DNA from 2 places in the Mycobacterium paraseoulense genome. Region 1 is predicted to be linked to the other one. Evidence: riboswitches for the same ligand, from Rfam matches in the RefSeq annotation. Region 1 holds a riboswitch; the other holds the start of a gene.

Region 1 (5,187 bases):
TCCGTCGCCGTCTTCCGGTCCGACATGATTCTCGCGCACAGCCGCTACGCCGGACAGCTGAACGTCCCGGATGCCTTCACGCGCTTGATCTTCAGCCTGCTCGTCACCGGCATCGCCCCGTCGTCCTTCTACGAGACCCCCGACACCGGTGGCCGGGCCGTCGCCCATTACGACGGGTTGCCCGCCGATTTCGTGGCCGAGGCGGTGACCGCGCTCGGCGAGCAGCTCGCAACCTCTGCCGAAGAGGCGGGGTCCGCCGGGGCGTTTCGCTCGTATGACGTGATGAACCCGCACGACGACGGCATCTCGCTGGACGTGTTCGTGGACTGGTTGATCGCCGACGGCCACGACATCCGGCGCATCGACGACTACGACGAGTGGCTCGAGCGCTTCGCCACCGCGCTTCGAGCCCTGCCGGACAAGCAACGCCAACGGTCGGTGCTGCCGTTGCTGGACGCTTACCGGAACCCGGAGAAGCCCCTGCGCGGCGCGCCGGCCCCGACCGATGTCTTCCGCGGTGCGGTCCGGGCGGCCAAACTCGGCGCGGACAAAGACATTCCGCATCTGTCGGCCGACTTGATCGCCAAGTACGTCTTCGATCTGCGGTTGCTCGGCCTGGTGTAGCCGCGCACACCCTGCGCGGCCAGGTCCTTGTTGATCGCGGTGATGACGGTTCCCGGGCGCTCATTCCGGATGCCTATGCTGGCGTGGTACGGCATGTTCACGACGGGGAGGAGATCGACATGGCGGCTGGGACGGCGCGCGCCGTACGGTTCGACCGGTACGGGGGCCGCGAGGTGTTGTACGTGGCCGACATCGATATGCCCGCCCCCGATCCCGGCGAGGTGGTCATCGAAATCCGCGCCGCCGGTATCAACCCGGGCGAGGCCGCCATCCGGAGCGGGGCGCTGCACGAGATGTTCCCCGCCAGCTTTCCGTCCGGTGAGGGCAGCGACCTCGCCGGCGTCGTGACGGCCGTGGGCGCCCAAGTGACCGAATTCTCGGTGGGCGACGAGGTTTTGGGGTTCAGCCTCCGCCGATCCAGCCACGCCACCCATGCCGCGGTGCCGGTCGGCCAGCTTATCCACAAATCCCCCGAACTCCGTTGGGAGGTAGCGGGTTCCCTCTACGTCGTCGGCGTGACCGCGTACGCGGCCGTTCGCGCGGTGGCACCGCAGCCGGGAGACACGGTCGCCGTCTCGGCGGCCGCGGGCGGGGTGGGCAGCCTCGTCGTGCAGCTTCTGGTGCTGCGGAAGGCGCGGGTGCTCGGCATCGCCGGACCGGGCAACGCCGATTGGCTGCGCGCCCACGGCGTCACCCCGATTCCCTATGGGGATGGCCTGGCCGACCGGCTTCGCGAGGCGGCGCCGACCGGGATTGACGCGTTCATCGATCTGTTCGGCCCCGACTACGTGCAGCTCGCCGTCGACCTCGGGGTGGCTCCTGACCGAATCAACACCATAATCTCGTTTCAGAAGGCCGGCGAAGTCGGCGCCAAGGCGGAGGGCAGCGCCGAGGCGTCGACGCCGGAGGTGCTGGCCGAGATGGCCGACCTCGTCGTCAGCGGCGCCATCGATTTCGAGGTGGCCGCCACCTATCCGCTGGACCGGGTGGCCGACGCCTACAAGGAACTTGAGAAGCGCCACACCCACGGGAAAATCGTTCTGCTACCAAACGATTCACAGTGAGCCGGGCCCCCGATCATTGAGGGGGAACCCTCACCGGTGGTGGCCGGTCGAAGGGTGCCCACCCAGCGAGGCCGTGACGACCGCGATCGGCATGCGCGACACGTACAGGTTGGCCCGCTCCTGGGGAGTGAGGGCCGTCCGCGCGTGCACCTTGGTGGCCCAAAGCCGCGCCGACCGCAGCCATGAACGTCCCCGCCCGCCGGTCCGACCGGTAACACGGTGTGTGACAAGAAAAGCCATGGTAGTTCTCCTTCAGGGAGGCCCGATCGGCTCAGCTCAGGGCACTCGGGCAGCGGGGGCCGCGCACAGGTTGACGCCCGCGAATGACCGGAGTGCCCGCGAAAGCTCAGGCGGCACAAGGAATGCCGAAGCCGGACCGGGACAAGACGGATTTCGGATGGGGACTGTCGCCCGGACTCATCTCGCCCTCACCTCCTCACGGCCGCGACACACGCGGGTGCCATCACATATCACCTGAACGGGAGGGAAGCGAAATGCCGGCAGCGTGGCGCCGACCGCACCCCTCTCGTCGGAGCTTCGGCACTGCACGGCGTATCCGGAACGGAAGCCACTTGGGCTCAACCCTTGGGTCCGGGAAGAGCTGTCCTGACCCGGGGCGTCTCTCGACGTTCGGGGTCAGTGGCCTGTGTCCATGCAGACGCCTCACCTACCGAGGTGCTTGCGAAACCCTTTCTACACCGCGACCCCGGGCCCGTCAAACTCATTGATGCCGTTACCGCAGCTCGTGGCCCCTCCCACCTGTGCGCAGCAGGGCGCCCATCGCCGAGGCCTAACCTCGACGGCATGGCCAACACCCTGCAAGACCCGAAGGTCGCGACAGTGCTCGACCGCATGTACACCGAAGCGAAGAACCAGATGTCGCTGTTGCGCCAGCGGCACGGCGATTTCGACCGGCCGATGACCGCGCAGGAGCGCGCCGACGCGATGAGCGAGTTCTACATCCCGGTCACGCCCGAGGCCGGCCGGTTGCTCTACGCCCTGGTGCGCGCGACCCGCCCCGCCACGGTCGTCGAGTTCGGGATGTCGTTCGGCATCTCCGCGGTCCACCTGGCATCGGCGTTGCGCGACAACGGCTCCGGCCGGGTGGTGACGACCGAGCTCAACGACACCAAGATCGCCGCCGCGCGCCGGACGTTCACCCAGACCGGGCTGGACGACGTGATCACCATCCTCGAAGGCGACGCGCTGGCCACGCTGGCCGGCCTCGACGGACCGGTCGACTTCGTCTTGCTGGACGGTTGGAAGGACCTGTATCTGCCGGTGATCGAGCTGCTCGAGCCGCGGCTGTCCCCGGGCGCGTTGGTGGTGGCCGACAACACCAGCGCCGCGGACACGCAGCCATATCTCGACCGGGTGCGTGATCCGGCCAACGGCTACGTGAGCTTCAACTTCCAGGTTCGGGAGACCGACAGCATGGAAATCAGCTGCCGCACCGGCGATTAGGGCTCAGCGCAGCGATTCTTCGAGCCACGGCGTCAACCATTTCACCCCTTCGGGGGTGAGGTGGACGCCGTCGCTGCGCACCTTGATGCCGTCGACCTTGGCGGTGTAAACGCCGTCCGGACAGAGCTTCTTGTTCAGGTCCAGGATTTGCACGTTCGGATGGTGGCTGACGGTCTTGCGCAGCATGGTGTTCCACAGGTTGACCCGGTCGGGCTGGTCCTCCGGATACAGCCGGCCGTCCGGCTTTTCGCCGCCCCGGCTGTACGGCACGGTGGCGACCACCACTCGAACGCCGGTGGAGCCGACGATGGTCAGCGCGCGCTCCAGCTCGCCGTTGAGGTACGCGTCGAAGGTGGGATCACCGATGTGGGTCCATTGACCCTCGTTGACACGGTCGACGGTCTCCCAGCGGCCGATTACCAACAACGCGACGTCGGGTTGGTCCTGGGCGACCTGCGTGGACCATCGGATCGGCCAGCCGTCGCACTCCGGCCGCTGCTCGAGGGTTTGACCGATGTACCGGTACGGCGTGCCGCGCACCAGGCTGCAGCCGATGACGGTGTGGTCGAGGAAGGCGAACCCCGGCGTCGGCGGCAGGTAATGCATCCAGGTCCACCCGATCGAATCGCCGAACACCGACACGGTGAACGGGCGGTTGGGATCGTGGTGACCGCCCGGCCGGCCGCCGCCCGGCGGGGACGGGGACACCGCGGCCACCGCCGAGACCCCCGGCGGCAGACCGGCCTCCCGCAGGCCGGGCCCGGTCCCCACCGGAACCACCAGCAGCGTCACCGCGGCCGCACTCGCCACCGTCGCCGCGGCCAACGGCAGCAGGGGAACCCGCGCCGGCCGCCAACGGCGGATCGGCTGCTCGATCAGCCACCAGGATGCCGCGGCCAGCACCACCGTCGCGCCGCACCGCGCGGCGAACAGGGGCAGCCCGGTCCAGCCGGTGCGTTCGCCGTTGAGCGCCAAGAAGATCGGCCAGTGCCAGAGATAGACGCCGTAGGAGATGGTGCCGAGCCACACCAGGGGTGGGGCAGCCAGCACCCGGGCGACCGCGCCGCGCTGCTCCAGGGCCACCGGGGCCACCACGACGACGGACGCGATCGCGACGCCCAGCAGCAGACCGTGGCGGAATTCTCCGCTGCTGCCGGTCGCGTAGTGGGTGGCGGCCGCGAGGCCCGCCAGGCCGGCGAGCGGCAGCACGCGGGCGACGCGCCGGGCCCAGCGGGTTCGGATCAGGCACCAGCCGCGGTTCAGTGATGGCCAGTCGCGAACCAGCAGGGCGGCCGCCGCGGCGCCGGTCAGCAACGCCTGCGCGCGCGTATCGGTGCCAAAATAGACGCGGTCGCGGGTGCTGTCGGACACCATCACCATGGCGATCGCGGCCGAAGCCAGGGCCCCCACCGTGGCGATGACGAAGGTCGCGAACCGCACGCCGCCGACGGTGGCCCGGGTGAGGCGGCGCCGTGCGCGCGCGGCCAGCAGCAGCGTCACCGTGATCAGCAGCACCGGCCATAGGAAGTAGTACTGCTCCTCCACCCCGAGTGACCAGGTGTGCTGCAGCGGCGAGGGCGGGGCGCCCTGGGTGAAGTAGTCGGTCTTCTGGGCCACGAAGCGCCAGTTCGCCATCCACACGAACGCCGCGATCGCATCGTCGCGCAGGCCGGTGAGGGACCGGTCCGGAAGGAGTTGGCGGGCCGCGGCCACCGTGAGCACCATCAACACCAGCGCCGGCAACAGCCGGCGCGCGCGGCGAATCCAGAAGCCGGTCAGCTCGATGCGGCCGGTGCGTCCCAGCTCGTCCAGCAGCAGCGAAGTGATCAAGAATCCGCTGAGTACGAAGAAAACGTCGACGCCGACGAATCCGCCACCCACCCCGGGGATGCCGCCGTGGCCGACCAGCACCAGCGAGACCGCGATGGCGCGCAACCCGTCGAGTGCCGGAATCCCGCTGCGCCGCTCGGGTTTATCCCAGATCGCGATGCGTCCGGCCCGGCGCACGGGGGCGACCCAACGTGGCCGCCGTGCA
Region 2 (5,187 bases), 3.9 Mb from region 1:
CTTGTGCGCCTTGGAGCCCGGCCCGTCGATGAGGATCAGGCCGAGCCCGGCAACCGCTCCGAGCGCCGCGACCACGGCCCCGGCCACCAATGCGTTCGTTCCCCTCGAGCGCGGCTTCCCGGTCACGGTCGTGGCCGGGGAGTCCTCACGTTTGGCGGGCCGGACCAGGGAGCCGTCCTCGATCGTGGGGTCACCCAGCGGGCTCGACGCCCACGCCTCGGCGACCGTCGGATCGTCGTGCGGGAGCGCGACGAAGGACGTCGACTGAAAGTCTTCGATGGTGCTCATGGCGTGTTCCTCAACTGTGGTCGCGACCCCCGGTGGGCCGCCGTCACAGCTACGAGCAGCCAACCCGGACGGGTCGGACACTTTTTTCGGAACTTTTTTTCGCAAACCCCCGACCGGGGCTCTGCGCCGCTACGCCTTGGCGATGCTCACCCGCACGCCGTCGCCGATGTCGGCGCCGTCGGCCGGTTCGCCCAATTCGAAGCTGGTGGCCAGGATTTCACCCGCGATCAGGTCGCGGTGGGTGCGCGCCCAGTCGGCCCGCTCGGCGGGCACCGACATCACGACGGAGATCCGGTCGGACACGTCCAGCCCGCTCGACTTCCGCAGCTCCTGCAGTTCGCGGATGCGGTCCTTGGCCCAGCCCTCGGCCTCCAGCTCCGGGGTGACGGTGCCGTCGAGCACCACCAGCCCGGCCCCGTCGGGCAGGGCGGCGGTGAACTCGGGGTCGGCGGCGACCAGCCGCGAGGTGTACTCCTCGGGCTGCAGCACCGCGGGACCCGCCGTCAGGGTGCCGTCGGGATTGACGACGCCCTCCCCCGCCTTGACCGCCTTGATGGCGGCCTGCACGTCCTTGCCCAGCCGCGGCCCGGCGACCCAGGCGTTGACGGTGAGCTCGAAGCGGCCGTAGGTGTCGATCGCGTCGGTCAGTTCGACGCTCTTGACGTTGAGCTCGTCGGCGATCAGGTCGGCGAACGGCTGCAGCCGCTGCGGATCGTGCACCGCCACGGTCAGTTTCGGTAGCGGCAGGCGCACCCGCAGCTTCTTGGCCTTGCGCAGGGACGACGCCGCCGAGCACACCTCGCGGACCTGGTCCATCGCGGCGACCAGAGCGGGGTCCGCCGGCAGCGATTCGGCGTCGGGCCAATCGGTGAGGTGCACCGACCGCCCCCCGGTCAGACCGCGCCAGATGATCTCGGTGGCCGACGGCAGCAGCGGCGCGGACAGCCGCGAGGTCACCTCGAGCACAGTGTGCAGGGTGTCGATGGCGTCGGGGTCCTCCTCCCAGAACCGCGAACGCGACCGTCGCACATACCAATTCGTCAACGCCTCGGTGAACTGGCGCAGGTGCTCGCAGGCGCGCGAGATGTCGCAGGTGTCCATCTCGCGGGTGAGGCTGTCGCGCAGTTCGGCGAGCTTGGCCAGGATGTAGCGGTCCAGCACCTGCCGCGAATCGGTGCGCCAGGAGCCGACTTTGGGCGCGTAGAGGGCCAGGAAGCTGTACGCGTTCCACAACGGCAACAGGACCTGGCGCACGCCCTCGCGGATGCCCTGCTCGGTGACAATCAGGTTCCCACCACGCAGGATCGGCGAGGCCATCAAAAACCACCGCATGGCGTCGGAACCGTCACGGTCGAACACCTCGGACACGTCCGGGTAGTTGCGCAGCGACTTGCTCATCTTCTGGCCGTCGGAACCCAGCACAATCCCGTGCGCCACACAGGTTTTGAATGCCGGACGGTCGAACAGCGCGGTGGCCAGCACGTGCAGGGTGTAGAACCAGCCGCGGGTCTGGCCGATGTACTCGACGATGAAGTCGCCGGGATAATGGGTGTCGAACCACTCACCATTCTCGAACGGGTAATGCACCTGGGCGTAGGGCATCGACCCGGAATCGAACCACACGTCGAGCACGTCGGGGATGCGCCGCATGGTGCTGCGGCCGGTCGGGTCGTCGGGATTGGGGCGGGTCAGCTCGTCGATGTAGGGCCGGTGCAGGTTGGTCGGCCGCACCCCGAAGTCGCGCTCCAGCTCGTCGAGGCTGCCGTAAACGTCGATGCGCGGGTAGGCCGGGTCGTCGGATTTCCACACCGGAATGGGACTGCCCCAGTAGCGGTTTCGCGAGATCGACCAGTCGCGGGCGCCCTGCAGCCACTTGCCGAACTGGCCGTCCTTGACGTGTTCGGGGTACCAGGTGATCTGCTGGTTGAGCTCCACCATGCGGTCGCGGAACGCGGTGACCGCGACGAACCAGGACGACACCGCCCGGTAGATCAGTGGGTTGCGGCACCTCCAGCAGTGCGGGTAGGGGTGCTCGTAGGTCTCGTGGCGCAGCAGCACCGCGCCGTTGGCCGCCGCCGGGCCGCTGCCGTTCTTCAGGTCGCGGATGATGTGCGGGTTGGCGTCGAACACGTGCTGCCCCTGGTAATCCGGGACGGTGGCGTCGAAGCGGCCCTTGGAATCGACCGGGGTGACCGGCACGATGCCCACCTTGTCGGTGGTGGCCATGTCGTCCTCGCCGTAGGCCGGCGCCATGTGCACGATGCCGGTGCCGTCCTCGGTGGTGACGAACTCCCCCGGCAGCACCTGAAAAGCCTTGGGGGTGTCCATGAAATACGGGAAGGGCGGCAGGTAGCGCGTGCCGAGCAGGTCGGCCCCGCGGTAGGTGCCCAGCACTTCTGGTTCGTCACCCAACTCGCGGGCGTAGGCGGCCAACCTGGGCTGCGCCAGCACGAAGCGGTGCTCGCCGGCCCGGACCTCGACGTAGGTGACCTCGGGGTTGACCGCGACGGCCAGGTTCGACGGCAGCGTCCACGGCGTCGTCGTCCACACCAGCAGGTGCGCGCCGTCCAGCGCGCCCCCCACCACCTTGAATCCCACTGTCAGCGCGGGGTCTTGGCGGCTCTGGTAGACGTCGTCGTCCATCCGCAATTCGTGGTTGGACAGCGGGGTTTCGTCGCGCCAGCAGTACGGCAGGACGCGGTAGCCCTCGTAGGCCAGACCCTTGTCCCAGAGCTGCTTGAACGCCCAGATCACCGACTCCATGTAGGACAGGTCGAGCGTCTTGTAGTCGTTCTCGAAATCGACCCAGCGGGCCTGACGGGTGACGTACGCCTGCCACTCGTCGGTGTAGCGCAGCACCGAGGCGCGGCACGCGTCGTTGAACGCGGCGATCCCCATGTCGTCGATCTGCGACTTGTCGTTGATGCCCAACTGCCGCTCGACCTCGAGTTCAGCGGGCAACCCGTGCGTGTCCCAGCCGAAACGCCGCTCCACCTTGTAGCCGCGCATGGTCCGGTAGCGCGGGACGATGTCCTTCACGTAGCCGGTCAGCAGGTGCCCGTAGTGCGGCAGCCCGTTGGCGAACGGCGGTCCGTCGTAGAAGACGAATTCTTCGGCGCCGTCGCGGCGGTTGATGCTGGCCCGAAAGGTGTCGTCACGGGCCCAGTAGTCCAGGACCTCGAGTTCGAGGGCCGGAAAATCGGGTGCTCCGCTCGCCAGTTTGGGATAAGCCCTGGCGTCAGCGTTTTCGGTCACGGTGCGCGTCGTCTCCTGCGTGCCTATGGTCAGGCCGGGGACGACGACGCGCTGCCTGCGCGAGCGCCGCGGTACCACCCCGCTTGCCACGCTGTCGCGTGACCGCTCCTTGGAGGCTGTGACGGGCCCACCCGTTCGGTTCTACTGAGCTGGCCAGAGAAAGAAGCCGGCTGTTCTTCCGAAAGCTCCCCGGTGATGCCGGATCAACGCCAGTGGCTCGATTCTACTCAGGCGAAGCACCCCAAGGGGCCACCTGGCCTCAGGTCACACCTGCGGCCGGGTAGCCCCTTGGAGCCCTGGTTGGTCGCTGCCCATCGGATCAGGCCAGAACTTCGAGCACACCAACCCGCAGCAGCGCGGCGTACAGGTGGCGCAGCGGAATGCTCAGCAAGCGGGTGGCGCCCTCCACCAGCGGGTCGCCCGCGAAGACGGGCTGCTTGCCGGCCGGGCGGGCGGCCTTCTTGGCCACCGGGGCCGCAGTGGTCTCGACGTCGCGCACCACCGTCAACTTGCGTGCGGGCGCTACGGTCACCACTTCGTCGTACAGAGCTGTGGTCATGATCATCTCCTACGCGGGGTTCCTACCGGGACTAACTGGACTGACGTGTCGAAGTCCCGTCGCGGTTCCGATCCGGAGAACGCCTGGCCGATAAGCCACTTGGCGTTGCGACGACTCAGCTGAGAACGTCGTGCCGGAGACGGGATCGGGACGAGACGGAGCTCGGACTTCGGTCCGGACTGTCGCTGGAACTCATGTGTCCCTCACCTCCTCGCGGTCACGACACGTGCGGGGACCCGCACGCGATCTGCGCAGCATGAGGAGCAGAAACCCGACGACCGTCGGAGATCCGCACCCCTCTCGTCAGAGCTTCGGCACCACACGACGTGTCCGGAATTCCGGAAGCCACCTGGGCTCAACCCTTAAGCCGGGAGGAGCTGTCCTGACCCGGGGCGTCTTTCGACGTTCGGGGTCAGTGGCCTGTATTCGTGTAGACGCCTCACCTAACGAGGTGCATACCCGACCGATAATGCACGACGGGTCCGACGGGGTCAAACTCCTCGATGCGATGTTGGTGAATCTTTACGGTTTCCCGGGGCGGGCACACAGGATTCGGCCAGGTAAGGGGCTATGAGCTGGGCGTATGGCCGCGCACGGGCTTGCGTGGATTGTTCATCTCGTGTTTGCCGAACCGCCGCGGGGGCCGTTCAGCCGCCGTGGGGAACACCGGTTACCTCTCGACGAGGCCGTCGAGCCGCCCGATGGTGTCGATGAATTCCTCCACCATGTCGAGCACCACCGTGCGCGCGGGGCGAACCCGGTCGAGCGACCCGACCACCTGGCCGACGAAGTAGGTGGCCAGCTCTCGCGCCTTGGCGCCGGGGTGCGCGGCCGCCTGGTTTATGCGCACCTGCGGTTCGGTGACCAGCGCGGTCTGCAACGGCATGCCGAGCGGGTCGGGTTTTTCCGGGCGCTCCCATTCCTCGGTCCAGGCCGTCCGCAGCATCCGTGCCGGCTTGCCCGTCATCGACCGCGACCGCACCGTGTCCGAGGAGGTGGCGGCCAGGAACTTGTCCTTGACCACCGGTGGCGTCTCGGCCTCCTCGGTGGTCAGCCACACCGACCCGCACCACACGCCTTCAGCG

What was found. Region 1 has a riboswitch for magnesium ahead of G6N51_RS19800 (hypothetical protein). Riboswitches for the same ligand answer to the same signal wherever they lie in the genome.
Region 2: it holds a riboswitch for magnesium, as region 1 does, so the genes downstream of both, G6N51_RS01560 (Rv1535 family protein) here and G6N51_RS19800 (hypothetical protein) in region 1, are expected to answer to the same signal.

The regions. Positions count from the first base shown of each region.
Region 1 is NZ_AP022619.1:4,255,810-4,260,996, reverse strand. Features, by position in the region: gene car (carboxylic acid reductase) at 1-624, shown strand, start outside; gene G6N51_RS19805 (NADP-dependent oxidoreductase) at 744-1,688, shown strand; gene G6N51_RS19800 (hypothetical protein) at 1,719-1,928, opposite strand; M-box (ykoK) riboswitch at 2,203-2,370, opposite strand; gene G6N51_RS19795 (O-methyltransferase) at 2,493-3,152, shown strand; gene G6N51_RS19790 (acyltransferase family protein) at 3,156-5,159, opposite strand.
Region 2 is NZ_AP022619.1:360,125-365,311, reverse strand. Features, by position in the region: gene G6N51_RS01570 (hypothetical protein) at 1-288, opposite strand, end outside; gene ileS (isoleucine--tRNA ligase) at 418-3,543, opposite strand; gene G6N51_RS01560 (Rv1535 family protein) at 3,863-4,102, opposite strand; M-box (ykoK) riboswitch at 4,391-4,560, opposite strand; gene G6N51_RS01555 (NAD(P)H-dependent flavin oxidoreductase) at 4,773-5,187, opposite strand, start outside.